3 regions of the Actinosynnema sp. NPDC053489 genome follow, and region 1 is predicted to be linked to each of the others. Evidence: riboswitches for the same ligand, from Rfam matches in the RefSeq annotation. Region 1 holds a riboswitch; each other region holds the start of a gene.

The links. Region 1 has a riboswitch for S-adenosylmethionine ahead of thrC (threonine synthase). Riboswitches for the same ligand answer to the same signal wherever they lie in the genome.
Region 2: it holds a riboswitch for S-adenosylmethionine, as region 1 does, so the genes downstream of both, ACIGNX_RS32490 (methionine ABC transporter ATP-binding protein) here and thrC (threonine synthase) in region 1, are expected to answer to the same signal.
Region 3: it holds a riboswitch for S-adenosylmethionine, as region 1 does, so the genes downstream of both, ACIGNX_RS21060 (aminotransferase class V-fold PLP-dependent enzyme) here and thrC (threonine synthase) in region 1, are expected to answer to the same signal.

The regions. Positions count from the first base shown of each region.
Region 1 is NZ_JBITXT010000002.1:343,127-352,461, reverse strand. Features, by position in the region: gene nadD (nicotinate-nucleotide adenylyltransferase) at 1-272, shown strand, start outside; gene rsfS (ribosome silencing factor) at 343-729, shown strand; gene ACIGNX_RS04700 (histidine phosphatase family protein) at 726-1,340, shown strand; gene octT (diglucosylglycerate octanoyltransferase) at 1,337-2,068, shown strand; gene ACIGNX_RS04690 (DegV family protein) at 2,080-2,922, shown strand; gene ACIGNX_RS04685 (ComEA family DNA-binding protein) at 3,009-3,731, shown strand; gene ACIGNX_RS04680 (hypothetical protein) at 3,760-3,918, shown strand; partial or broken gene ACIGNX_RS04675 (DNA internalization-related competence protein ComEC/Rec2) at 3,980-6,250, shown strand; gene thrC (threonine synthase) at 6,979-8,241, opposite strand; SAM riboswitch class I at 8,253-8,367, opposite strand; gene holA (DNA polymerase III subunit delta) at 8,463-9,335, shown strand, end outside.
Region 2 is NZ_JBITXT010000020.1:110,402-119,736, forward strand. Features, by position in the region: gene ACIGNX_RS32475 (4-(cytidine 5'-diphospho)-2-C-methyl-D-erythritol kinase) at 1-743, opposite strand, end outside; gene ACIGNX_RS32480 (MetQ/NlpA family ABC transporter substrate-binding protein) at 1,020-1,826, opposite strand; gene ACIGNX_RS32485 (methionine ABC transporter permease) at 1,859-2,542, opposite strand; gene ACIGNX_RS32490 (methionine ABC transporter ATP-binding protein) at 2,539-3,549, opposite strand; SAM riboswitch class I at 3,755-3,847, opposite strand; gene rsmA (16S rRNA (adenine(1518)-N(6)/adenine(1519)-N(6))-dimethyltransferase RsmA) at 3,934-4,812, opposite strand; gene ACIGNX_RS32500 (transglycosylase family protein) at 4,823-6,202, opposite strand; gene ACIGNX_RS32505 (TatD family hydrolase) at 6,538-7,374, opposite strand; gene metG (methionine--tRNA ligase) at 7,371-9,161, opposite strand.
Region 3 is NZ_JBITXT010000008.1:292,297-301,631, reverse strand. Features, by position in the region: gene ACIGNX_RS21075 (multidrug effflux MFS transporter) at 1-59, opposite strand, end outside; gene ACIGNX_RS21070 (RluA family pseudouridine synthase) at 167-1,099, opposite strand; gene lspA (signal peptidase II) at 1,096-1,680, opposite strand; gene ACIGNX_RS21060 (aminotransferase class V-fold PLP-dependent enzyme) at 1,704-3,020, opposite strand; SAM riboswitch class IV at 3,056-3,169, opposite strand; gene ACIGNX_RS21055 (potassium/proton antiporter) at 3,238-4,719, opposite strand; gene ACIGNX_RS21050 (M28 family metallopeptidase) at 4,928-5,875, shown strand; gene ACIGNX_RS21045 (DUF167 domain-containing protein) at 5,872-6,153, opposite strand; gene ACIGNX_RS21040 (TetR/AcrR family transcriptional regulator) at 6,146-6,694, opposite strand; gene ACIGNX_RS21035 (SRPBCC family protein) at 6,755-7,216, shown strand; gene ACIGNX_RS21030 (RNA polymerase sigma factor) at 7,285-7,845, shown strand; gene ACIGNX_RS21025 (RNA polymerase sigma factor) at 7,944-8,510, shown strand; gene ACIGNX_RS21020 (snapalysin family zinc-dependent metalloprotease) at 8,724-9,290, shown strand.

The sequences.
Region 1 (9,335 bases):
GCGCGGACGCGTTGGAGCAGATCCTGTCCTGGCGGCGCGCCGACGACGTGTTCGGCCTCGCCCACTTCATCGGTGTCACCCGACCGGGTTATGAGCTGGTCGACACCCACCTGCCGCCGGGCGCGGTGTCGCTGGTGGAGGTGCCCGCGATGGCCATCTCCTCGACCGCCGTGCGGGACCGGACGGCCTCCGGCCTGCCCGTCTGGTACCTCGTCCCCGACGGTGTCGTGCAGTACATCAGCAAGCGCCGGCTTTACTCGATGCCGGACTGAGCCGGGGACGCCGGTACCCTCATTGACTCGTGCGGGCGTAACGGCGCCCGCCGGTGTGATGAGGAGTGACGTGGCAGCCACCGACGAGGCACGACGGTTGGCGCTGGTCGCCGCGAGCGCGGCGGCCGACAAGAAGGCGCACGACGTGATCGTGCTCGACGTGTCCGACCAGTTGGTGATCACCGACTGCTTCGTGATCGCCTCCGCTCCGAACGAGCGGCAGGTGGGCGCGATCGTGGACAACGTCGAGGAGAAGATGCGCGAGGCCGGGCGCAAGCCGGTCCGCCGCGAGGGCGCGCGCGAGGGCCGGTGGGTCCTGCTCGACTTCGTGGACGTGGTCGTGCACGTCCAGCACGTCGAGGAGCGCACGTTCTACGGCCTGGAGCGGCTGTGGAAGGACTGCCCGCGCATCGAGTTCGACGCCGGGCCCCCGGCCGACGAGGTCGCCGAGGTATGACCCTGAACCGGCTCGTGCTGTGGCGGCACGGTGAGACCGACTACAACGCGACCGGCCGCATGCAGGGCCACCTCGACTCGGCGCTGACCGAGACCGGGTGGAACCAGGCGCGGTTCGCGGTGCCGGTGCTCGCCGGGTTCACGCCCGAGTTGGTGGTCGCCTCCGACCTGCGCCGGGCCCGGGACACGGCCACCGTGTTCACCGAGGTCACCGGCGTCGGGCTGCGCGTCGACCAGCGGCTGCGCGAGACGCACCTGGGCAAGTGGCAGGGGCTGACCTCGGCCGAGATCGAGGTGGAGTGGCCGGGCGCGCTGGACCTGTGGCGCGCGGACGGCACCCTGGCCCCGCCGGACGGCGAGACGCGCGTGGAAGTGGCCGAGCGCGCGCTCGCCGTGGTCGACGAGGTGGACCGGGAGTACTCGGGCACGGTCATGCTGTGCGCGCACGGTGGCCTGATCAGCGCGTTGACCGGGCGGTTGCTGGAGCTGCCGGTCGACCGCTGGGCGCTGCTGGGCGGCATCGGCAACTGCCACTGGACGGTGTTCGCGCGCCGGCCGCAGGGCGACGGCAGGTGGCGGCTGTCGTCGTACAACGCCGGAATCACCCGGTGAGGTTGCTCGTCCTCGGCGATTCGCTCTCGTTCCACGGTCCGGAGGGCCCGCTGCCCGCCGACCACCCGCGGTTGTGGCCGAACGTCGCCGCGTCCGCGTTGGGCGGGCACGCGGAGCTGGCGGCGGGGTTCGGCTGGACCGCCCGTGACGCCTGGTGGTCGTTGACCGGCGACCCGCGGGTGTGGTCGTTGCTGCCGCGCACGGACGTCGTGGTGCTGGCCGTGGGGCACATGGACACGCTGCCGTCGCCACTGCCCACCTACCTGCGGCAAGGGCTGCGCTACCTGCGCCCGGACGGGCTGCGGCGGCGCGCGCGGTCCGGGTACCGGACGTTGCAGCCGGTGCTGTCGCGGGCGTTCCGCGGGTACCCGGTGGCGCTGCCGCCCCGCCTGACCGTGCGTTACCTGGACGACTCGGTGCGTGCCGTGCGGGCGCTCGCTCCGGGCATCGGGGTGGTCGGGATGACGCCTTCGGTGCACTGTTCGGCGGCCTACGCGGGTGTCCACAGCGGCCGTGCGGCGGGCGAGCGCGCGCTGCGCGAGTGGGCGTGTGGGGCGGACGTGCCACTGCTGGACGTGCCGCCGCTGGTGGCCGAGCACGTGCGGTCGCGCAGGGGCAACCCGGACGGCATGCACTGGGGCTGGGAGGGCCACGAGCTGGTCGGGCGGGCCGTGGCGGAACTGATCAGGTCCGTGGCGGTCGGCCACCCGGGTGCGGGGGAGCCGTAGTCTCGGCACTCGTGTCCACCACGATCGTCACCGACTCCACGGCGTACCTGCCCGAGGGGTTCGCCGAGCGCAACGGCATCCGGGTCGTGCCGCTGCACGTGGCGGTGGACGGTCGCAGCAGGTTGGACGGGGTGGACTTCGGTCCGGCGGAGCTGGCCACCGCGCTGGGGGAGCACCGCCGGGTGACGACGTCGCGGCCCACGCCGGGGGAGCTGGCCGAGGTGTACCGGTCGGTGCTGGCGGGGGGTGCGGACGGGATCGTGTCCGTGCACCTGTCGCGCGACCTCTCGGGCACGTGGGAGGCCGCGCGGCTGGCCGCGGAGGAGGTCGACCCGACCCGGATCAGGGTGGTCGACTCGCGGGCCACGGGCATGGGCCTGGGCTTCGCCGCCCTGGCCGCGTGCGCCTCCGGGGGTGACGCCGCGCACGCCGAGGAGGCCGCGGTGGCCGCCGCGGACCGGATCCGGATGTTCTTCTGCGTGGAGACGCTGGACCATCTGCGCCGGGGCGGGCGGATCGGCGCCGCCGCCGCGCTGGTCGGCACCGCGCTGGCGGTGAAGCCGCTGTTGCACGTGGACGACGGTCGGATCGTGCCGTTGGAGAAGGTGCGCACGATGAGCCGGGCGATCGGGCGCCTGGTGGACCTGGCGGCGTCGGCGGCGGGTTCCGGCCGGGTCGGGCTGGCTGTCCACCACCTGGCCGCGCCGGAGCGCGCGGCGGAGCTGGCGACGTTGCTGGACGAACGGGTGCCGGGCTCGACCGGATGCCTGATCTCCGAGGTCGGGGCGGTGATCGGGGCGCACACCGGGCCGGGGGTGCTGGGCGTGGTGGTGCTGCCCGGCGGGCTGCCCTGACCGTCGTTATCCATCATTCGGCGAGTTGTCCACAGATCGCGAACAAGCCCGTCCCGCGCTGCTCCACCCGGCCTAACGTCGACCGCATGTTCGACAAGAACCCGGAAACCACGACCGCCCGCCTGAAGGCCCTGATCGCCCAGGGGCGGGGCAAGCACCGCGCCGAGGACTCGGAAACGCTGGTCTTCGTCTCGTCCGCCGGCGCGGACCCACCCCACCCCTTGCGTCACCTGGTGCGGCGCTGGTTGCCCGAGCCCGCCCTCCCGCACCGCCGCAGGATCCTGCTGGCAGGCGTCATGGCCGGTGTGGCGCTGGTGGTCGCCCTGGCCCTGTGGTGGCAGCGGCCCGTGCCGGAGAGCCCGCCCGCCCTGCCGGTGGCCGAGGCCGCCGCCGTCACCAGGGCCGAGGAACAGCTGATCGTCAACGTGGTGGGCCTGGTGCCGACGCCGGGCCTGGTGACGGTCCCGAACGGCTCCCGGGTGGCCGACGCGCTGCAAGCGGCGGGCGGAGCCGCGCCGGGTGCCGACCTGACCGCGCTCAACCTCGCCCGCAAGGTCACCGACGGCGAGCAGATAGCCGTCGGCATCCCGGTGCCGCAACCCACCGAAGCGGCGACCGCGCCGCTGAACCTCAACACCGCCACGAAGGACCAGCTCGACGCGCTGCCCGGGGTCGGCCCGGTGACGGCGCAACGGATCATCGACCGGCGGCAGAAACAGGGTCCGTTCACCTCCCTCAACCAACTGGGCGAGGTCGAGGGCATCGGCGACGCGAAACTCGCCAAGCTCCGCGACCTGGTCCGCCTCTAGCCACCTCCCATTCATTCCTGGAGCACCGATGACCGTCCCCGAGAAGCCCTCGACCGTCGCCTTCACCAACCAGCGCCTGACCGACACCGGCCGTTCTCGACGCCTGCCCGGCCGCGTCCGTCGGGTGATCCGAACCGCCGTCACCCGTCTCACCACCTTGTCGAGGTTCCGCTGGACGGGTTCCTGACCATCCCGAAGCCCGCACTCGACCGCACGCCGGCGTGAGCACTTGATCGGAGGACGGAGCCGTGAACCCCAGGGCGCACCTCGTGCCGGCGGCCCTCACCGTGTGGGCGACGGCCCTGGCCGGGCTGTTGGTCGCGTGGTGGCTGGCCCTGGTGGTCGGTCTGGTCGCCGCGGTGCTCGGTGGCGTTCTCCTGCGCCGGTGGCGGCCCGCCGCGGTGGCCGTGGCGGTCGCCGCTCCGGTGGCGGCCTGCTGGATCGGGGCCCAGGCGCACGCAGCGGTCCACCACCCGTTGCGGGCGGCGGCGGTGAGCGGGGCGACCGCGACCGTCCACTTCGAACTCGACAACCGGCCGCACGGCTTGCGCAGCAGTGGTTTCGGCTCACGTGCCGGTGGTGTCGACATGGTGCTGGTGCGGGGCACGCTCGCCGAGGGCGGCAGGATCACCGTGCTCGCGCCGGCTCCCCGGTGGCGTGATCTGTTGCCGGGCCAGGAGGTGACAGCGCGCGGCACCCTCGTCCCGCCCCGCGGTGGCGACCTGACGGTGGCGGTGCTGCGGGTGCGCGGGCCGCCGCAGGACGTGACCGGAGCACCCGTGTGGCAACGGGTCGCCGAGGATCTGCGATCCGGGTTGCGCGGCGCGAGCACGGCTCTCGACCCGGAACCGGCGGGGCTGCTGCCCGCGCTGGTGGTGGGTGACACCTCGGGCCTCCCACCGAGGGTCGTGGAGGAGTTCCGCACGGCCGGGTTGGCGCACGTGCTGGCGGTCAGCGGGGCGAACCTGGCGATCCTCTGCGGGGCGGTCCTGTTGCTGCTGCGGCTGTTGCGGGTCGGACCGCGGGGCAGTGCGGCGGGTGCGATGGCGGCGCTGGTCGGGTTCGTGGTGCTGGCCGGGCCGGAGCCGAGCGTGCTGCGGGCCGCCGTGATGGGCGCGGTGGCGTTGCTCGCGCTGGTGCTGGGGCGGGAGAGGTCGGCGGTGCCGGCGCTCGCGGCCGCGGTGGTGGTCCTGGTGCTCTACGACCCGGAGCTGGCCACCGAGCCGGGGTTCGGGTTGTCGGTGGCGGCGACGGCGGCGTTGGTGCTGCTCGGGCCGAGGTGGGCCGCCGCCATGAAGGAGCGGGGCGTCCCGGCGGGCTTCGCCGAGGCGCTGGCGGTGCCGGTGGCCGCGAACCTGGCGACCGCGCCGCTGGTCGCCGGGCTCTCCGGCCAGGTGAGCCTGGTCGCGGTGGTGGCGAACCTGCTGGTCGCCCCGGTCGTGGCGCCGGCGACCGTGCTCGGGGTGCTGGCCACCGTGGTGGCACCGCTGCACGAGCCGTCGGCACGGCTGGTGGTCGAGGTGGCCGGTCCGGCGGTGGGCTGGCTGATCACCGTGGGCAGGCACGCGGCGGCCGTGCCGGGTGCGGCGGTCGGGTGGCCCGGCGGCTGGGGTGGCGGGGTGTTGTTGGCCGTCGTGCTGCTGCTCGGCTGGGTGGTCCTCCGGCTCCGGCGGCTCCGGACGCTGGTCGTGGCGGCCGCGGTCGGCGCGGTGGTGGTGATCGTGCCGCTGAACGTCGTCTCGCCCGGTTGGCCGGCCGCCGGCTGGTCGGTCGTGGCGTGTGACGTGGGGCAGGGCGACGCGGTGGTCCTGGCCACCGCCGAGCGGGACCGGGCGGTGCTGGTGGACACGGGGCCCGACCCGGTGCCGGTGCTGTCGTGCCTGCGCCGGTTGGGGGTGCGACGGATTCCGTTGGTGGTGCTCAGCCACCTGCACGCCGACCACGTCGGTGGGTTGGCGGCGGTGCTGGCGGAGCGGGAAGTGGGCGCGGTGGCGGTGGGGCCGTCGCGACAGCCCGGGTGGGCGTGGGAGGAGGTGACGGGACAGGCGCGGGCGGCCGGGGTCCGCGTGGTCGAGCTGGGCGCGGGGCAGCGGTTGGGCTGGCCGGGGCTGGACCTCGACGTGCTGGGACCGCGCGGGCGCCCGGTGGGGGACGAGAACACGGCGGTCAACGACGGGTCGCTCGTGCTGCGGGCCTCCACCGCGGCGGGGCGGGTGTTGCTGACCGGCGACATCGAACTGGCCGGGCAGGCGGACCTGCTCGGTGGGCACGTGGACCTGCGGGCCGACGTGCTCAAGGTGCCGCACCACGGGTCTCGGTACTCGTCACCGGTGTTCCTCGCGGCGGTGCGGCCGCGGGTGGCGCTGGTGAGCGTCGGGGCGGGCAACCGCTACGGCCACCCCAGCCGGGTGCTGGTCGACGCGTTGGCGCGCCAGGGCGCGCTGGTGCTGCGCACGGACCGGGACGGCGACACGGCCGTCCTGGCAGGCCCGGACGGGCCGAGGGTCGCCCGCAGGGGCGGCGCGGATTCGAACAACGGACAAGGGGAGAACCATGAGGAACGACGTGTGGATCCGATTGCACTCCGGCTGGTCGCCGCGAGGCGACAACCGGGCCGTGGCGTGGGCGCTGTGGCAGCCCGGCTACACCGCCCAACCCTGGCCGCGCGACGAACTGCGGCCCGCTTTCACCTACTACGTGTGCGAGGACCTGCCCGGCGGCGGCGGTCGCGGCGTCGTGGCCAGGGCGACCGTCGTCGGCGTGGTCCGCATGGCGCAGGTGCCGTCGGCGGACTCGGCCTACCGCCTGGTCGCCGACGCGCTGTTCGACGCCGACCTCGTCATACCCCCGGAGGAATGGCACTCGGAGCGCTACAACCAGGACAAGGCGGAACGTCCGTGGCCACAACTGCTGACCGCGTGGCGGGTGATCACCGAACCGGTCGGCCCGCACGTCCTGCCGGAACTGGCTGCCTTCCCCCGAACGGGTTGGCTGCGCTCCTCGAGGATCGCCCTGTGACCGCCACCACGACGACACCACGGCCACCACCCGAACCGCCCCCGACGAGCGCCCTGCCAACGGACCGGTACCCCACAACCCGGCCGCCGCCAAAGCTTCGACCGCTGCCGAGTCGCTGGCCGCCGCGGTCCGGAGCGCCGACGCACCGGGGCCGGCCGCACCGCCGGGCGGACGGTCGGCCGGGGGCCGGCATCCGTGGGTCGGTCCCCGACCGGGTGGTCCGGTGGGGTCAGTCCTGGAGGGCCTTCAGGACGGCCTCGGCGGACGGGGGGACGTTGGCGCGGGGGCCCACCCGGTCGCCCAGGGCGTCCAGGGTCTTCAGGCCGTCGCCGGTGATCAGGAGCACCGTCTCGCCGTCCGGGTCCAGTTGGCCGGTCTCGATGAGCTTCTTCGCGGTCGCGACGGTGACGCCGCCGGCGGTTTCGGCGAAGATGCCCTCGGTCCGGGCCAGCAGGCGGATGCCCTCGACCACCTCTTCGTCGGTGACGTCCTCGATCGCGCCGTTGGTGCGGCGGACGGCGTCCAGCACGTAGGGGCCGTCGGCGGGCGCGCCGATCGCCAGCGAGCGGGCGATGGTGTCCGGGCGGACGGGGGTGACCACGTCGTGGCCGGCCTTGAAGGCGGACGCGACGGGGGAGCAGCCGGTGGCCTGCGCGCCGAACACGCGGTACGGGGTCTGGTCGACCAGGTCCAGTTCGCCCAGTTCGCGGAACGCCTTGTCGACCTTGGTCAACTGCGAGCCGGAGGCGATGGGCACCACGACCTGGTCGGGCAGCCGCCAGCCGAGCTGCTCGGCGACCTCGTACCCGAGCGTCTTGGAGCCCTCGGCGTAGTAGGGGCGGACGTTGACGTTGACGAACGCCCAGTCCTCGTGCTCGGCGGCCAGTTCCTGCGCCAGCCGGTTCACGTCGTCGTAGTTGCCGTCGACGGTGATCAGGTTGCCGTCGTAGACGGCGGTCATGAGGATCTTCGCCTGCTCCAGCGTGGACGGCACCAGCACCACCGACCGCCAACCCGCGCGGGCCGCGGCGGCGGCGACGGCGTTGGCCAGGTTGCCGGTGGACGGGCAGGCCAGGACCTTGAAGCCCAGTTCACGGGCGGCGGCGAGGGCGACGCCGACGACGCGGTCCTTGAAGGAGTGGGTCGGGTTGCCGGTGTCGTCCTTCACCCACACCTTGCGCACGCCGAGGGCCTTGGCGAGGCGGTCGGCCTCGACCAGGCGGGTGCCGCCGGGGTTGGTGTTGGGGTGCGACTCGACGGTGGAGGGCACGGGGAGCAGGCTGCGGTAGCGCCAGATGGACCGGGGGCCCGCCTCGATGTCCTCGCGGCGGACCCGGCCGAAGTCGTAGGCCACTTCCAGCGGCCCGAAACACTCGAGACAGGCGTATTCGGCGGCGAGCGGCGTCTCGTGGCCGCATTCGCGACACGACAGCGCGCGAGCGGGACCGAGGTCGAAGGAGGTGGTGGCCGAGGGCACAGTGACAGAAGTCATCGCGAGGTATCTCCTCATCTTTCCCGCGTCGCGGGTCGGAATTGGCACCGTGGTCGCACAGCGGACGCTGCGCGACGGGTTGCCGGGGCTTCTTCGGGCCGATCCCTCTGCCCCTCTGGATGAGCGGTATTCAGTTGTGGCTTCAACTTACGTCACGATCCCGATCCGTAGCCAGAGACGTCCACCATCCGGACGTCGGTCGGCCGTGGGAGGATCGCGGCGTGAGTGCGCCCGCTGAGACGCCCGACGCCGTGCACCTGGTCGTCGGCGAGGAGGAGTTGCTGGTCGAGCGCGCGGTGCGCGGTGCGTTGGCGGTGGCGCGCAAGGCCGACCCGCAGGCGGACCTGACCCGGGTCCGCGTGACCGATCTCACCCCTCCCGAGCTGGCCGAACTGGTCAGCCCGTCGCTGTTCGCCGAGGGGCGGGTGGTCGCGCTGGAGGCCGCGCAGGAGTGCGGCAAGGAGATCGCCGACGCCGTCGTCGCCTACGCCAAGGCGCCGGCGGACGGGGTGACGCTGGTGGTCGTCCACAGTGGCGGCGGGCGCAGCAAGGTGGCCAAGGAGCTGCCGGCGGCGCTGCGCAAGGCCGGCGCGCGGGTCACCGAGTGCCCGAAGATCACCAAGGCGGCGGACCGCGAGGCGTTCGTGCGCAACGAGATCCGCGCGGCGGGTGGCGGGAAGGCCGATCCGGAGGCCGTCGCGGCGCTGATCGAGGCGGTCGGGTCGGACCTGCGCGAGTTGGCGGCGGCGGCGTCGCAGCTCGTCGCGGACACGGGTGGCAAGGTCGACGCCGAGGCCGTTCGCCGCTACCACCGGGGCCGGGCCGAGGTGACCGGGTTCGCGGTGGCGGAGAAGGCCGTGATGGGCGACCGGGCCGGTGCGCTGGAGGCGCTGCGGTGGGCGCTCCAGCTCGGCGTGCCGCACGTGCTGGTCGCCGACGCGCTGGCCGACGCGGTGCGGACGATCGCGCGGGTGTCGGCGGTCGGTCGCGGCGACCCGTTCAAGCTGGCGGGAGAGCTGGGCATGCCGCCGTGGAAGGTGAAGAAGGCCCAGGGCCAGTCGCGTGGCTGGGAGGACCGGGGGCTCGCGGCGGCG
Region 2 (9,335 bases), on a different contig from region 1:
CGCAGCGTGCGGCGCAGGTTCGGGCGCAGGGACACGGCGGCGGCCTGCAGGTCGTTGCCCAGCAGGAGGGCGAGCTGGCGCGGGTCGCCGGAGGCCAGCCCCTCCAGGACGGCTTCGGCCTCGCCCACGCGGGGCGGGTCGCCCTCGGCGCGCAACCGGTCCAGCTCGTCGAACACCTCGGGGGTGGCCAGGCCGCGCCGGTCGAACGCCAGGACCCAGTGGAACGTGTGGCGGGACAGCACGGGCACGATCCGGTCGCCGCGGTCGGTGCCGAGCGCCGTGCCGCCGTAGAGGGCGAACGGGACGTCCGCGCCGATCCCGCCCGCGAGGTCGGCCAGCTCGTCGCGGTTGATCTCCAACCGCCACAGCGAGGCCAGGCCGACGAGCGTGGCGGCGGCGTCCGCGCTGCCACCGGCCATGCCGCCGGCGACCGGGATGGACTTGCGGATGACGACGCGGACCTTCGGGTCCTCGGGGTCGCGGCCGACGTGCTGGGCGAGCACCCGCACCGCCCGCCAGGCCAGGTTGGACGCCCCGGTCGGCACCGAGTCCGCGCCCTCGCCGTGCACCTCGACGCCGGGGTCCTCGGCGATGGCGACGGTGACCTCGTCGGTCAGGGACAGGGCCTGGAAGATCGTCACCAGGTCGTGGTAGCCGTCCGCGCGGAGGTCGCCCACGGCCAGGTGCAGGTTGACCTTGGCCGGGACGCGGACGGTGACCGGTGGTGGGACGACTGCGAGCACGCCATGCAGCCTACGGGCGTTTTCGGGTGGTTCGCGCCAACCGACCCCTGACCTGCGGCGGAAGGGACGCCGTGCCGGTGCCGACGGGCCGCGGGGCGGGCGTGCGGCGGGCACGGCGCAGCCGCCCCGGCCGGTCGGCCGGGGCGGCTGGGCGTTGAACTCGGGGGTCCTGGGTGTAGGACTCTCGGGTCCTGGACGTAGGACTCACGCGACGCGAGCGTAGGACTCACGCGACGCGAGGGGACGACTCACGCGACGTGAGGGGGCGGCTCTCGGTCAGACCGGGAGGACGGAGCCCGAGAAGGTCTGCTTGATGTAGTCCTTGACCTCCTGCGACTGGAGCAGCGCCAGCAGGTCCTTGATCCGCTGGTCGTCCTTCAGCTCGGCCCGCGTGACCAGGCCGTTCGCGTTCGGGTTGCCCTCCGCCTTCTCCAGCACCAGGGCGTCGGACGCGGGCTTGAGGCCGGCGTCGATCGCGTAGTTGCCGTTCACCACGGACGCGTCGGTGTCGTCCAGCGAGCGGGGCAGCTGGGCGGCCTCCAGCTCGACGAACTCCAGGTTGCGCGGGTTCTCCGCGATGTCCCGGATGGTCGCCGTCTTCTCCGCGCCCGCCTTGACCTTGATCAGCCCGTTGTCCTGGAGCAGCTTCAGGCCGCGCGCCTCGTTGGTGGCGTCGTTCGCCACGGCCACGCGCGCGCCGGACGGCAGGTCGGCCAGCGACTTGTGCTTCTTCGAGTACACGCCCAGCGGCTCGATGTGCACCGGCCCGATCCACTCCAGCTTCGCGCCGCTCTCGGTCTTGAACGTGTCGAGGTACGGCACGGTCTGGAAGTAGTTCGCGTCCAGCGACCCGTCGACCAGCGCCGTGTTCGGCTGCACGTAGTCGGTGAACTCCACGACCTCGATCTTGAGGCCCTTCGACGCGGCGAGGTTGTCCGCGACGTACTGGAGCACCTGGGCGTGCGGGACGGGGCTCACGCCGACCTTGAGGGGCGCGTTCGGGTCGGACGCGGCCCCCTTGTCGGCACTACCGCAGCCCACCGCGGTCAGCAGCACGGCCAGCAGGGCAGCACGAATGCGCATTTCATTCCTTAGGTGAGGGAGGGGAACAGCGATCAGACGGAGGCGGTGCGGCGGCGGTCGACGCCGCGGGCCACGCGGTTGGTGGTGAACTGGATCGCGGTGGCGATGATCGCCAGCACGACGACCGTGCTCCACAGGTAGCGGTCGTTGAACCGCTGGTACCCCATGCGCACGGCGAGGTCGCCGAGCCCGCCGCCGCCGACCACCCCGGCCATGGCCGAGTAGCCGAGCAGCGCGATCGCGGTCACGCCGACGGCGTTGACCAGCGCGGGCAACGACTCGCGGAGCAGCACGCTGCGCACGATCCGCAGCGTGGACGAACCGGTCGTGACGGCGGCCTCGACCACCGACACGTGCACCTCGGCCAGCACGTTCTGGACCAGCCTGCCGACGAACGGGATCGCGCCGACGGCCAGCGGCACGATCGCCGCCGTGGGTCCGATGGTGCTGCCGAGCAGCAGCCTGGTCAGCGAGGTGAGCACCACCAGCAGGACCAGGAACGGCATGGAGCGGCCCAGATCCACGACGAACCCGAGCACTTTGTGGAGCACCGGTCGGGGCTTCAGCCCACCGGGAGCGGTGAGCTGGAGCCAGATGCCGACCGGTGCCCCGAGCAGAACGGCGATCAGGGTGGAGACGACCACCATGTACAACGTCTCACCGGTGGCGAGCAGCACGTCGTCGAACACGGTGGACCAGGGTGTTGCAGACCTCACGCAGCTACTCCCTGCGGACCCGAGAGGGTCCGGCGCACGGAGCCGCCCGCCTCCGAGATCCACTCCAGCGCCGAGTCGGCGCGCTCACCCTTCAGGCCGACGCGGAACCGCGCGACCGGCGTCTCGCCCAGCCGGGTCAGGCCGCCGCCGAGCAGGTTCAGCTCGACGCCGAACCGGCTGCCGGCCTCCGGCAGGAGCGCGCCGACGGCCGCGAAGCCGATCAGCACGACGTCCGCGACCCGGTCGAACGAGCCCTCCAGCGCCGGGTTCTGGTCCACGGCGGGCAGCAGCGACGAGGCCGTGCGGCTCGCCGCGTCGGACACCAGGTCGAGCACCTTGCCGTGCTCCACCACGCGCCCGTCCTCCAGCACCGCGACGTCGTCGCAGATCTTGCGGACCACGCCCATGTCGTGCGTGACCACGAGCACCGTGACGCCCAGCTCGGCGCGCGCCCGGTCCAGCACGGTGAGCACCGAGCCGGTGGTGTCGGGGTCCAGGGCGGAGGTCGGTTCGTCGGCCAGCAGCACGGACGGCGACGCGGCGAGGGCGCGGGCGACCGCGATCCGCTGGCGCTGGCCGCCGGAGAGCTGGTCCGGGTAGGAGCCCGCCTTGTCGGTCAGGCCCACGAGGTCGAGCAGCTCGGCGACGCGGGTGCGGCGCTGCGGCCCGGCCACGCCCGCGGCCTCCAGCGGCAGCGCGACGTTGCCCGCGGCGGTGCGCTGGCGCAGCAGGGAATCCCCTTGCGGCACAACGCCGATCTGCCGGCGGGCGGCCCGCAGCGCGGTGCCGTCGAGGGAGACGAGGTCGGTGCCGTCGACGCGGATCGCGCCGCTGTCGGGGCGCTCCAGGAGCGCGACGCACCGGGCCAGGGTGGACTTGCCCGCCCCGCTGGGGCCGACGACGCCGAGCACGGTGCCCGAGGCGACGTCCAGGTTCACGCCGTCCAGCGCGCGAACCTGCCCGGTACTCCCGGGGAAGGTCTTGGTGAGGTTCTCGACAGTGATCACGTTTCGCTCCACGACAGCATGCGGCAGCGCACGCTCATGGCGTGCGTGACCGGCGGCTCAGCTCAGAAAGGTGTCCTGAAAGGGAAGGACGCGAGGAATCCGAAGGCGCTCAGGGCTTCCTAGAAGCTGCGACAGCCCGAGGACGTGCGCCGGCCGTGGTCGACGACCCGCCGTCTGGTGAGCATTCGCATCCTGGGCACGTGATCCTCCATCGATCCTGGCTGAAGCACCTGCCCCCATGGGGGGGTGGTTGCTGCGGCGTCGTGGAGCCAGGTCTCTCGGCCGCTCGGGATGGCAACACGAGTAGACCTGACGCGACCCGCCCGACGCAAGCCTGAAACCGGATCGTCCGGCAAATCACACTTTCGGCCGAAAGATCAACGACTATCGAGTAGAGGCGGCCTCGGCTATCCGGATGAAGTCACTGACGGCCAGTTGTTCGCCGCGCAGCGCCGGATCGACCCCCGCGGCGACGAGGAGCCGCTCGGCGTCGGCTGCCGAACCGGCCCACCCGGACAGCGCGCCGCGCAGCATCTTGCGCCGCTGCGCGAAAGCCGCGTCCACCAACGAGAACAGCAGCTTCGGGTCCACGGTGGACAGAGGGTCGTGGCGGTCGAACGCGACGAGCGCGGAGTCCACGTTGGGTACCGGCCAGAACACCGACCGTGACACCGGACCGGCGCGTCGGGCGTCGGCGTACCAGGCGAGCTTGACGCTGGGCACGCCGTAGACCTTGCTGCCGGGCGCGGCGGCCATCCGATCGGCCACCTCGGACTGCACCATCACCAGGCCCGTGCGCAACGACGGCAGCGCGGCCAGCAGGTGCAGCACCACGGGCACGGCGACGTTGTAGGGCAGGTTCGCCACGAGGGCGGTGGGCGGCACGGGCAGCTGCTCGGGCGTGACGCGCAGGGCGTCCTCGTGCACCACGCTGAGGCGGTCCGCCAGGGAGGGCGCGCGCTCGGCCACGGTGACGGGCAGGCGTTGCGCGAGGACCCCGTCGATCTCCACGGCCACCAGGGCGCGGCAGGAGGGCAGCAGGGCCAGCGTGAGGGAGCCGAGGCCGGGGCCCACTTCGAGCACCACGTCGTCGGGGCGCAGGCCGGCCGCCGACACGATGCGCCGCACCGTGTTCGGGTCGTGCACGAAGTTCTGCCCCAGCTTCTTGGTGGGGCGGACGTCCAGCTCGGCGGCCAACCTGCGAACGTCGGCCGGGCCGAGGAGGTGGCTCCCCGGCCCGGCCGACGTCGAATCCTCAGTCACCGACACATTGTTACGGCAGGCCCAGCTTCTGCTGGCAGTGGGGCCACGCCGAGTAGCCGCCGCGGGCGTCGCGCACCTTGGTCGCCACGGCGATCTGCTGCTCGCGGGTCGCCTGGTGCGGGTAGGCGGCGTACTGGGAGCCGCCGTAGGCGTCCCACGTGCCCTTGTTGAACTGCAAACCGCCGTAGTAGCCGTTGCCGGTGTTGATGGCCCAGTTGCCGGTCGCCTCGCAGTTGGCCAGCCGGTCCCACACCTCGCCGTCCGGCGGGAGCTTCGTGCCGACCTTGACCTTCTTCGGCTTCGGCTCCTTGGTGACCTTCGCGCCCAGCTTCTCGCGGCCGACCTCGGCGCCGTTCTTCACGGTGACGCGGTAGGTGACGATCTGCTCGCCTGCCTCACCGGGCTCCAGGACCTCCTTCTGGCCCTTCAGGAGCGTGTCGTCCTTGATCTCCTCGACGGGCGGCTGCACGGCCTCCGTCGCGTTGATCACCGACACCCCGGTGCGGGTGATGTGGACCTCGGCGCCGTTGGTGACGCGCAGGTCCAGCGCCGACTCGATCTTGTCCTCGGGGCCCAGCGACAGGTTCTCGGCGCGCAGCAGCTCGTCCACGGTCACGGCCGTCGTGCGGATCTTGCGGGGCTCGTTGCCGCCGTCGTAGAGCGTGATGGTCTTGAGGCTCTTGACCTCCAGCGAGAGGCCGTCGAGCGGGACGTCCATGCCGCGGTCGTGGGAGACCCACGCGCCCTCGTCGTCGATCCGCAGCTGGTCGAGCGCCTCGTCCACGGTCACGGACCGGACCCAGCCCTCGCGCTGCTCGCCGTCGACCGTCGCCTTCACCAGCCGGCCGCGGTCCAGCGAGATCTTGCCGCCGTCGCCCACCTTCGCCTGGGGGGACGGGCTGAGCGCGTCGTGCTCGCCGATCGTGATGCCCTCGTCGGCGAGGATCTCGCCGACGGTCGACTCGTAGGTCCGGACGGTGTGGGCCTCGCCGTCCACGTCGACCGTGACGGACTTGTCCATCGCGATCGCGGTGGCGCCGCCGCCGGAGATGGTCACCAGCACGGTGGCCACCGCCGCCTTCAGGAAGCGCCGCTTCCACTTCCCCGCGGCTTCGACCAGGGCGGCGGGCGGGGCGCTCGGCTGCTCGGCGGCCAGGCCGCCCGCGACCCGGTCCTGGGAGACCTCGTCGGGGATGATGATCGGCGGCAGGAGCGTGGTCTCGGCGTTGATCAGCCGGATCAGCTCGTCGACGTCGACGTTCGCGCTCGCCAGCAGCGCGTCGGCGTCGGGGCCCAGCACACCCAGGACGTCGTCCGGGGTGATGGTGAACACCGCGGTGTCCCACTCGGACGGCGGCCCGGGTCTGTCCAGGACGTCGACACCGGTCATCGGTGCCGGCTGCACGGGTGTAAACCAGTCGGTGTCCTCGTTGAACGAGTTCACGGGGTGCCATACCTCCTGAAGGCGCGAAGTCCGGCGACGCGCACGGTGGGTGTCGGTGGTCAGCTGGTGATCTCCGGCAACTCCTGTGCGTGTGACGTCCTGGCGCTTCTGGTGTCAACGTGACCCGCCCCGACCGCGGGTGCGCCCCGAGATCGAGACACGGGGCACGGTCACGGGACCGTAACGGGTGCGAGGGGGTTGTGCAAACACCCTCGTGATGTCTGTGAGTTCGGTCACCCCAGGTGCGGAGCAAGCGGGTCAGCCATTCGTCGCAACAACGATTACGACTTCGCCGCGTCACGAAGACCGAAGACGCGTTCGGCGGTTCGGGTGATCTTGGCGGCGAACTCGCCGAGGTCGACCTCACGCAGCGTCGCCAGGTCCCGGAGCGTGTAGTTCACGCAGTACGGCTCGTTCGGGCGACCTCGGTACGGGTGGGGCGTGAGGAACGGCGCGTCGGTCTCCACGAGCACGTGGTCCTCCGGCGTCCACAGTGCGGCTTCCCGCAGGGCGTGGGCGTTGCGGAAGGTCGCGGTGCCGGAGAACGACAGCACGAACCCGCGCTCCACGCACGCGCGCGCGAAGGCGAGGTCGCCGGAGAAGCAGTGGAAGACCACGGTCTCCGGCGCGCCCTCGGAGTCGAGCACCGCGAGGATGTCGTCGTGCGCGTCCCGGTCGTGGATCATCAACGGCTTGCCGACCCGCTTGGCGAGGTCGACGTGCCACCGGAACGCCTCGTGCTGGGCGGCCTTCGGCGCGTAGTCCCAGTAGTAGTCCAACCCGGTCTCGCCGATCGCGACGACGCGGGGCAGCACGGCGAGGCGCTCCAGCTCGGCCCGCTCCGCCTCGCCGAACGCCGAGGTGCGGGTCGGGTGCAGGGCGACGGCGGCGAACACCCGGTCGTCCCAGGTGGCGGCCTCGGCGGCCCACCGGGCGGAGTCGAGGTCGTCGGCGACGGTGACCACCCGGTCCACGCCCGCCGCGGCGGCCCGGTCGACGACCTCGCGGACCTGCTCGGGCGTCGTCGCGCCGCACGCGTCCAGGTGGGTGTGGGCGTCGACCACCGGCACCGGCAGGGCCTCCGGGACCGGTGGTCGCTCGCCGCGCGCCTTCGTCACCTGACGATCGGGGCCCACTCGGGCCCGGTCTCACCCAGTTCGGGGTCGAGCTTCGCGAACAGCGGCGCCGGCTTGGCCAGCGGCCTGCCCACCTCGATCGGGGTGGACGCCCAGGTGGCCTGCTCGGCCGCGTAGTCGCCGGTCAGCACCGGGTACTCGCGGTCGGGCACGTCCAGGTCGGCGACGTCGGTCAGCTCCGGCTGGGCCGCCCACACGCCCGTGCCGCCCAGCGCCTCGTGCACCTTCTGCGCGGAGTGCGGCAGGAACGGCGTCAGCAGGGCGTTGGCGTCCTGCACGACCTGCAGCGCGGTGTGCAGCACGGTGTCGCGGCGCTCCGGGTCGTCCTTGAGCTTCCACGGCTCCTGGTCGGACAGGTAGCGGTTGGCCGCGCCGACGACCCTCATCGCCTCCGTGGACGCCTGCTTGAACCGGGAGCGGCGCAGGTGCCCGCCCACCACGTCGAACGCCTTGCGGGACAGCTCCAGCAGCTCGTGGTCGGCCTGGGTGGGGCTGGTCGGCTTCGGCACGGCGCCGACGTTCTTGTGCGCCATCGAGATCGACCGGTTGACCAGGTTGCCCCACTCGTTGGCCAGCTCGAAGTTCGTCCGGCGGACGAACTCCTCCCAGGTGAAGTCGGTGTCCTGATTCTCCGGGCCGGCCACGGAGATGAAGTAGCGCAGCGCGTCCGGCCCGAACTCCCTGAGGAAGTCGGTGACGTAGATGACCGTGCCGCGCGAGGTGGAGAACTTCGAGCCGCTCATGGTCAGGAACTCGGAGCTGACCACCTCGGTGGGCAGGTTCAGCGTGCCGAACGCGCCGGGCTCGCCGCCCCTGGCGCCCTGGCCGTTCTGCCCGAGGAGCAGGGAGGGCCAGATCAGCGAGTGGAAGACGATGTTGTCCTTGCCCATGAAGTAGTAGCCCTGGGCGTCGCCGGTCCAGAACTCCTTCCAGGCGTCGTCGTCGCCGCTGCGCCGGGCCCACTCGACGGAGGCGCTGAGGTAGCCGATCACGGCGTCGAACCACACGTAGAAGCGCTTCATCGGCTGCTCGCGCCAGCCGTCGAGCGGGATCGGGATGCCCCAGTCCAGGTCGCGGGTGATGGCGCGGGGGCGCAGGTCGTCGATGAGGTTCCGGCTGAACTTGAGCACGTTCGGCCGCCACTCGGTGCGGGTCTGCAACCAGTCGCCGAGCGCGTCGATGAACTGCGGGAGGTCGAGGAACAGGTGCTCGGTCTCCACGAACTTCGGCGTCTCGCCGTTGATCCGGCTGCGCGGGTTCTTCAGGTCGACGGGGTCGAGCTGGTTGCCGCAGTTGTCGCACTGGTCGCCGCGCGCGCCGTCGTAGCCGCAGATCGGGCAGGTGCCCTCGATGTAGCGGTCGGGCAGCGTGCGACCGGTGGAGGGGCTGATCGCGCCCATCTCCGTCTTCGGCACGACGTAGCCGTTGCGCCAGAGGGCGAGGAACAGCTCCTGCACCACCTTGTAGTGGTTGCCGGTGGTGGTGCGGGTGAACAGGTCGTAGGACAGACCCAGGCCGTGCAGGTCGTTGGCGATGACCCGGTGGTACTTGTCGACCAGTTCGCGGGTGGTCAGGCCCTCCTTCTCGGCCTGGACCGAGATGGGCGTGCCGTGCTCGTCCGAGCCGGAGACCATCAGCACCCGGTTGCCCGACATGCGCATGTAGCGGGAGAACACGTCGGAGGGGACACCGAAACCGGAGACGTGACCGATGTGGCGGGGCCCGTTGGCGTAGGGCCACGCCACCGCGGTCAGCACGGAGGCACTCATGGTCCAAGCCTACGGAGTTCCTCCCAGCGCTTTTTCGCGGGTTGGGCAGTGCCGGGACCGCCGCCCGGCACCCGTTCGGGGTCGGGCTCGCACCGGGTCCCGACGACCCCGACCGGCGGCCCGCGCGCGGTCGCGTGGACCACCGCGGCCGCCCCGAGCGGCTAGCTGTACTGC
Region 3 (9,335 bases), on a different contig from region 1:
AGCGGTCCGAGCAGGCACAGGGTGCCGAGCAGCACCACCAGCCGGGCTCTGTTGTCCATGCGCGATCCCCCTGATCATCCGACAGGAGCTTCGCAAGCCGAACGATCAGGGGGGAAGCGATATGGCCGACATCACCCGCCGGCCGCAACAGTTTCGGCGGAACGGCTCAGTAGCCCTCGGCGCGCAGCAGCTCCAGCGCGTCGGCCAGGTCGTCCGGGTACTCGCTGGTGAACGACACCCACTGGCCGTCGGCCGGGTGGTGGAAGCCCAGCGTGCGGGCGTGCAGCCACTGCCGCGTCACGCCCAGGCGCTTGGCCAGCACCGGGTCCGCGCCGTAGGTCAGGTCGCCGACGCACGGGTGGTGCAGCGCGGAGAAGTGGACCCGGATCTGGTGCGTGCGCCCGGTCTCCAGGTGCACGTCCAGCAGCGACGCCGCCCGGAACGCCTCCACGACCTCGTAGTGCGTGACGCTCGGCTTGCCGTTGGCCATCACGGCGAACTTGTAGTCGTGCTTGGGGTGCCGGTCGATCGGGGCGTCGATGGTGCCCTTGATCGGGTCGGGGTGCCCCTGCACGAGCGCGTGGTAGAGCTTGTCGACCGTGCGCTCCTTGAACGCGTGCTTCAGCGCCGAGTAGGCGCTCTCGCTCTTGGCGACCACCATCACGCCGGTCGTGCCCACGTCGAGCCGGTGCACGACGCCCTGCCGCTCGGCGGCGCCGGACGTGGCGATCCTGATCCCGGCCGCCGCCAGGCCGCCCACCACGGTGGGACCGGTCCAGCCGGGGCTGGGGTGCACGGCCACGCCGACCGGCTTGTCGACCACGATCACGTCGTCGTCCTCGTGCAGGATCTCCAGGCCCTCGACGGGCACGGCCTGCACCTGGACCGGGCGTTCCGGCTCGGGGAGCGTGACCTCCAGGACGGAGCCCGCCACCAGCCGGTCGGACTTGCCCGCGGGCTGCCCGTCGAGCACGACGTCGCCCGCCTCGGTCAGCGCCGCGACCGCCGTGCGGGACAGGCCGAGGAGCTTGGCCAGCCCGGCGTCGACCCGCATCCCGTCCAGCCCGTCGGGCACCGGCAGCGTGCGGTAACCGCTCATGCGCCGGCCTGCTTCCCGGTGGACTTCTTCTCCACGCGCGTGCCGTCGTAGTCGCGCTGGAGCAGCGCCATCAGCACGATCACGCCGCCGCCCACGCAGATGGCCGAGTCCGCCAGGTTGAACACCGGGAAGAAGTTGCCCCACGGGTCGAGCACCGAGATGAAGTCGACCACGCCGCCGCGCAGCGGGCCGGGCGCGCGGAAGATCCGGTCGACCAGGTTGCCCGTCGCGCCGCCCAGCACCAGGCCGAGGCCGATGGCCCAGCCGACCGACCGCAGCCGCCGGGCGATCCAGATGATGAACGCGACCACGCCGGCGGCGATCAGGGCCAGGATCACCGTCCAGCCCTCGGCCAGCCCGAACGCGGCGCCGGTGTTGCGGATCAGCGGCAGGTACAGCAGGCCGCCGAACAGCTCGACCGGCTCGCGCCCCTCCAGGTTCTCCACCGCGATGATCTTGGTGACGAGGTCGAGGGCCAACACCAGCGGCGCGATGGCGGCCAGCAGGAGGACCCGTCGCCTGGGCAGCGGTGCGTCCGGCCGGCCGGGCGTGTCGGGCTCGGTGTTGGGATCGGTGCTCACCGGGCCATTGTCCAGCATCGGAGTCAGCGCAGGAACGGCGGGAGCGCGCGCTGGTCGTCCACCGGGGTCCAGCGGCCGTCGCGGACCTCGTACTCCCACCGCGAGCCCTCGGCCACGAGCGTGCGCAGCGCCGCCACGAACCGGTCCACGTGCTCCTCGGTGGTGCCCAGGCCGATCGAGGCGCGCAGCGCGCGTTCCCCGTGCGTGAGCCGGTGCACGGCGACGTGGGCGCAGAACGCGCCGTCGCGCACGCCGACGCCGTGCTCGGCGGACAGCGCCGCGGCCAGGTAGCCGGCGTCCTGGCCGCCGACGGTGAAGCTCACCACGCCCACCCGGTCGTGCTCCGGGCCGAACAGCGCCAGCTCGTGCACGCCCGGGACGGTCCGCAGGCCCGCGCGCAGCCGGGCCAGCAGGGCGCGCTCGTGCCCGGTGGTCTGCTCCCAGTGCCTGCCCAGCACGTCGCACGCCACGGCGAGCGCGTGCACGCCCACCACGTTCGGCGTGCCCGCCTCGTGCCGCTCCGGCACGGCGGACCAGGCCACGCCGAGCCGGTCGCCGTGGTCGGTGACGCGGGCCGTCGCGCCGCCGCCGACCAGGTACGGCTCGGCGGCCTGCAACCAGTCGGACCGGCCGACCAGCACGCCCGCGCCGAACGGCGCGTAGACCTTGTGGCCCGACAGCACGGTGTAGTCGACGTCGAGCGCCCGCACGTCCACCGGCCGGTGCGGCGCGAGCTGGGCCGCGTCCAGCGCGACGCGGGCGCCGTGCGCGCGGGCCACCCGGGCCAGCTCGGCCACCGGCCAGATCTCGCCGGTGACGTTGGACGCGCCGGTCACCACGACCAGCCGCGGGCCGACCGGGGCCGCGCGCAGCGCCCGGTCGAGGTCCAGCACCGCCTGGGCGGGCGAGGCCGGGGTGCGCAGGCGGTGCACGTTCGGGCCGCGCCACGGCAGCAGCGCCGCGTGGTGCTCGGTGTCGAACAGGACCACGGCCGTGCGCCGGGGCAGGCTCCGCGCCAGCAGGTTCAGCGCGTCGGTGGTGTTGCGGGTGAACACGACGGCATCGCTGTCGCGGGCGTTGAGGAACCGGCGGACCGAGGTGCGGGCCTGCTCGTAGACCTTCGTGCTGACCTGCGAGGCGAAGCCCGCGCCCCGGTGCACGCTGGCGTACCAGGGCAGCACCTCGTCCACCGCGTCGCGCACCTGCTCCAGGCACGGCGCGCTGGCCGCGTGGTCGAGGTTGGCGTACTCGACGCGCTCGCCGGTCACCAGCGGCACGCGCAGCGCCGAGCCGACGACCGGGGGCAGGACGGCGGTGGTGCGGGGAACTGCGACGGTCATGACGCCCTCCAGGGGTCCGGGACCCCACCGGAGGGAGCCCGCGCTTGCCGGACGCCCTGCGCGCCGGCCAGGTCCTCACCAGGGGCACCCCACCGCGGTTGGAGGGTTGCCGGCCAGCGAGCCTGGGCTTCGCGCTGGCACTCATGACCTTCGCCTCGAAGTTAACCGAGGGCGCGCGCTCCCGTCGAGGGGCGTTCACATCCTGGGAGCACGGCCGTCACGGCAGCCCGACGTCGCCCTTCCAGCGGGCGAACCGGCCCGCCCGGTCGACGGCCCGGATGCGCTGCTCGGTGGCGGTGCGCGCGGCCTCGGTGCAGACCACCAGCAGTTGGTCGTGCTCCTGCAACCGGGTCGTCGGCACGGGGGTGAACCCGTCCTCGTCGCGCACCACGAGGCTCACCGACGAGCCGGGCGGCAGCCGCAGCTCGGACAGGTACACGCCGTGCAGCTTGGAGCCGGGCTGGATGCGGACCTGGATCAGCTCCGCGCCGAGCGCGTCCAGCGCCGACGAGTCCACCTGCACCTCGCGCGCCTCGCCCGACTTGACCAGCTTCAGCCACTTGGCGAGCCACGGCAGGGTCGTGCCCTGCACCACGGTCAGCACCACGACCAGCACGAACACCGCGTCGACCAGCTGCTGCGCACCCGGCACCCGGCCGATCAGCGGTATCAGGGCGAACACGATCGGCACCGCGCCGCGCAGCCCGGACCACGAGATGAACACCTGCTCCCGCCACGGCACCCGGAACGGCAGCGCCGCGCACAGCACCGACAGCGGCCGGGCCAGCAGCACCAGCACGCCGCCGGCGACCAGGGCGGGCACCAGCGCGTCGAGCACCCGCTCCGGCGAGGCGTACAGGCCCAGCAGCACGAACAGGCCGATCTGCGCGATCCAGCCCAGGCCCTCGGCGAACGAGAGGGTGTCGGCCCGGTGCGGCAGGCGGGCGTTGCCGAGCACGAGGGCGGCGGTGTAGACGGCGAGGAAGCCGGACGCGTGCGCGAGGTCGCCCGCGGTGTAGGCGAGCAGGCACACCGCGACCGTGGCCAGCGGGTACAGGCCGGTCGCCGGCAGCGCGGCCCGGCGCAACCCCGTGCCGCCGAGCCGGCCCAGCACGATGCCGATCACCGCGCCGGCGACCAGCTCGTAGACCATGAGCAGCGGCGCGGTCCAGGTGATCGGGTCGGGCGCGGCCAGCAGCACGACGGCGATGTAGACGGGGGCGTCGTTGATGCCCGACTCCAGCTCCAGCGAGCCGATCAGCCGCTTGCCCACCCCGACGCCCCGCAGCACGCTGAACACGGCGGCCGCGTCGGTGGACGACAGCACCGCGCCCCACAGCAGGGCCGTGCGCCAGTCCATGTCGAGCAGGAAGTGCAGCCCGAACCCGGTGACCGCGATGCTCACGCCCACCGCGACCGTGGACAGCGCGATGCCCAGGCCCAGCGCGGGCCGCACCGCGGTCCACCGGGTGGTCAGCCCGCCCTCGGTGAGGATCAGCACGAGCGCGACCGTGCCGAGCGAGCGGGTGAGGCCGGCGTCCTCGAACTGGATGCCGAGCACGGCCTCGCCGAGCAGCACGCCGATGCCGAGGTAGAGCAGGAGGGACGGCAGGCCGAGCCGGATCGAGACCCGGACCGCGACGACCGAGATCAGCAGGACCGCCGCGGTGACGCCCAGGTAGCCCGTCACATCGCCCACTCGACCTCCAGGCCGCAGATCCGTCACCCGACGGGGTCATTCTCCCCGGCGACACCGAAATGGACGAATCCGGCAGCGCACGGAGCGTCACCAGCCGAACGTCGCTAGCGACGACCACGCGGAGCCGTGCATGTTGACGACCGGGTCCGCCGCCCCGGTCCGTCTTCTCCCTGTCCCTTCCGAGCGACACCACCCTGCGGGAGACACCGTGAAGTTGCGAACGATCTCCACCGCGCTGGTCGCCACCGGCGCGCTCCTCGGCTCCGGCCTCGGCTCGGCCTCCGCCGCGCCGCCGTCCACCCTCGCGGCGCCGAACATCCCGGTCTCCGCCGTCCAGGCCGACCTCGCCCAGCTCCAGAGCATCGCCACCGCGAACGGCGGCAACCGGGCGCACGGCCGCTCCGGCTACCTCGCCTCGGTGAACTGGATCAAGTCCAAGCTGGACGCCGCCGGGTACACCACCCGGGTCCAGTCGTTCACCAGCAGCGGCGCCACCGGTTACAACCTCGTCGCCGACTGGCCCGGCGGCGACCTCGACAACGTGGTGATGGCGGGCGGCCACCTCGACAGCGTGACCGCCGGTCCGGGCATCAACGACAACGGCACCGGCTCGTCCGGCCTGCTGGAGGTCGCGCTGGCCGTGCGGTCCAGCGGCTTCCAGCCCACCAAGCACCTGCGCTTCGCCTGGTGGGGCGCGGAGGAGCTGGGCCTGGTCGGCTCGACCTACTACGTCAACTCGCTGTCCACGACCGACCGCTCGCGGATCGACGCCTACCTCAACTTCGACATGATCGGCTCGCCGAACCCGGGCTACTTCGTCTACAGCGCGTCCGGGCAGCCCTCGGGCTCGCTGGCGCTCCAGCAGACGCTCCAGAACTACTTCACCGGGATCGGCGTGCAGACCGAGCTGACCAGCGTGGGCGGCCGGTCCGACCACGCGGCCTTCGCGCGGGCCGGCATCCCGGTCGGCGGCACGTTCACCGGCGCGGAGGGCATCAAGACCGCCGCCCAGGCGCAGAAGTGGGGCGGCTCGTCGGGCGTGGCGTTCGACCGCTGCTACCACCGCTCCTGCGACACCTCGTCCAACGTGAACGCGACCGCGCTGGACCGCAACACCGACGCCATCGCGCACGCGGTGTGGGCGCTGGCGGCCTAACCGCCCAGCAACCGCGCCAGCACCTCGGCGGCACCGGCCGGGGCGGGGTCGACCTGCACGACCTTGTCCCGGCCGCGCTCGCCCGCGACCACCGCCACGTCCTGCCGGCGCACGCCGAACGCCGCCGCCAGCGCCCTGCGGACGGCCTCGTTCGCCTTGCCCTCCACCGCGGGCGCGGCCACCGCGACGACCAGCGCGCCGTCGCCCCACCGGCCGCCGACGGCCTCGCGCCTCGCGCCCGGCTTGACCCGGACGCCGAACCGGAACGGCTCACCCACGGCTCAGCACCACCCGGAGCGTCTCCTCCAGCAGCGCCCGCCGCCCCGCGACCAGCCCGGGGCTCGACGCGAGCAGCTGGGCCTGCCCCAGGTAGACCGAGTAGGCGAGCACGGCCCTCCGGTGGGCCACGTCGGGCTCGAACCCCAGCAGGGTGAACATCTCCTCCAGGTAGCCGATGCGGCGACCGGTGACGCGCGCGAGCACCGGCGCCACGGCCGGGTCGTCCTTGGCGGCGAGCATCGCCAGCTCGACCGCGCTGTGCCGCACGTCCTCCAGCACGGTGCCGAACAGCAGCCGCAGCCGCTCCAGGGGCTCCGACACCGACTCGACCAGCTCGATCACGGCCTCGGTGTGCTCGCGCTCCCAGCGCTCGAGGGTGGCGGTGAGCAGGGCCTCCCGGTTGGGGAAGTGCCAGTAGGCGCTGCCCTTGGTCGCGCCGAGGCGCGCCGCGAGCGGTTCGACGGCGACCGCCGCCACCCCGCCCTCCGCCAGCGCCCGCAGCGCCACTCCGGTCCAGTCGTCGCGCGTCCGCCGTGCCATGCCTCCGTACGCTACCGTACGGTGACAGACCATGCGGTTGCGTACGGAAGGTGCGTGGCGATGATCCACAACGTGCACACCAGGCGGATCCCCGACGGCGCGAACCTGGTCGACCGGGTGGTCGAGCTGTGGCCGGCCGACCGGTGGCCGCCGCTGGTGCTCGACCGGCCGCTCGGCGTCGGCGCGGACGGCGGCCACGGCTTCGTCCGCTACCGCTGCACCGCGCACGAACCGGGCCGGCGGGCCGAGTTCGCCTTCGGGCCCACCACGGGCGTGGCGGGGACGCACGTCCTGGAAGCGGTCCCGGGCGGGTTGCGGCACACTCTGACCGGTCGGCCGCGCGGCCTGATGCGGCTGTGGTGGCCGCTGGCCGTGCGGTGGTTGCACGACGCCCTCATCGAAGACCTGCTCGACAACGCGGCCCGCGCCGCCGGCCACCCGCCCGTCCACCCGGCCCGGTGGTCGACGTGGGTGCGGCTGCTGCGCGCGGCGGCCCGGAGGGGCGCCCGGCGACCCGCCTGACCGGATTTCCTCCACAACCCCCGGTCTCGTCCGTCTACCCGTTACCGGGACCAGAGGGGGGAGGGCTCGTGGCGCCGGAGCACCCCGACGAGCACGCGGCCGGCTTCAGCGACTTCTACCACCGGGAGCGCACCCGCCTGTTCCGCTTCGCGGCCGTGATGTCACCGCACCTGGACCACGAGTCCGCGGTGCAGGAGGCGTTCGTCGCCGCCTGGCGCAACTGGCCGGTGATCGCGCCCGGGTCCAGACGTGCTTGGCTGGTCAGGACGATCCGCAACCTGCTGGTGGACCAGGCCCGCCGGCGGGAGCGGCCGGGCGACCTCACCGACGAGGTGGTCGCCCGCCAGAGCGGCACGTACCGGATCCTGGTGCCGCGGCAGCGGGACGCCGAGACGTGGCACGAACTGGTCAGCACGCTGGCCGCCGTCGCGAACCTGCCGGACCACCTGCGCACCGCGCTGGTGCTGCGGTTCTGGGACTTCGCCGACGACGAGATCGCCGACGTGCTGGGGTGCGGGCGGGCGTCCGTGCGGCGGTACGTGTCGCAGGCGCGGGCGCTGGTCAGCGAGCAGGTCGGCAACGAGGAGCGGCGGGTGCGCGGCTCGCAGCGCGGGAAGGAGACGTCATGACCGACGAGCTGGACCCCCGGCTGGACCACCTGCGCGCGGAACTGGCCGAAGCGATCCCCGACGACCCCGGCTCCGACGAGCTGGGCGTGGCCGCGATCATGGCCCAGGCGTCGCGGCACGACCGGCAGGCGGCCCTGGTGCGGGCGGCCCGGTCCGGCTCGCGCGCGGCGCTGGACGCCCTGGTGGTCGAGCTGACCCCGCTGGTGTGGCACGTGGCCCGCGGCAACGGGCTGGACCGGGCGACCGCCGAGGACGTCGTGCAGACCGTGTGGCTGAGCCTGCTGCGCCACCTCGACCGGCTGGCCGAGCCGCGGGCCGTGGCCGGCTGGCTGATCGTCGCCACCCGGCGGGAGGCGCGGCGGGCCTGGCGCGAGCTGAACGGCCGACCGGCCCTGTCCACCGACTCCGCCGTCGACCTGCCGGGCGACCGGTGGCTGCCGGAGCCGGAGGTCCTGCGCGACGACCGGGACCGCGGGCTGTGGCGGGCGTTCAACGCCCTGCCCCGGCGCTGCCAGGAACTGCTGCGGCTCACCGTGCTGGCGGGCCGCGCCGAGTACCGGGCGGTGGCCGAGGCCCTGGCCATGCCGCGCGGCTCCATCGGCCCGACCCGCGGACGTTGTCTGAACCAACTCAAGGAGCGGTTGGAGCGCGACGACATCCGCTGACCCTGCGTGCGCCCCACCAGGTCGGCAAAACCGGCACCGCACCCCAAACCGGGCGGCCCCGTCACGCTGCGGAAGCGGCACTAGGCCGAGCCGGTCGGTGAATTCGGCACCGATTCAACCGAACGCCCGAAGATTCTTCGCAGGAACGCTCCCTACGTTGGAACACGAGCCTCGCGGCTTCCCCTGCAAGTCCCCTGTAGCGAGGAGTCCACTGTGTTGAGGAAAGCATTCCTGTCCTTGGCGTTGGCGGCTGCGGCGGTCATGGTGCCCGTCAGCGGCCAGGCGTCGGCCGAGGAGGCCGTGGCCCCGCCGAGCGCGGCGGCGGTCACCGTCTACTACGACACCACCAACGCCCCCACCTACCGCAGCGCCATCCGCCAGGGCGCCGCCAACTGGAACTCGCGCGTGTCCAACGTGCAGCTGGTCGAGAACGCCTCCGCCGCCACCCTGCGGTACCGCGAGGGCAACGACTCGCGCGGCTCGTACGCGAGCACCGACGGCCACGGCCGGGGCACGATCTTCATCGACCACACCCAGGCGCGGCAGTACTACGTCGTGCGCATCACCGCCCACGAGACCGGCCACGCGCTCGGCCTGCCCGACCACTACTCCGGCCCCTGCTCGGAGCTGATGTCCGGCGGTGGCCCCGGCACCTCCTGCACCAACGCCTACCCGAACTCCACCGAGGCGAGCCGGGTGAACAGCCTGTGGGCCAACGGCTTCGCGGGCACCTACGAGTGGAAGGTCATCTACGAGCAGCTCCCCGTCGCGGTCGGCTGATCGCGAACCGGGGGTGGGGGGGGGGGGGGCCCCCCCCCCCCCCCG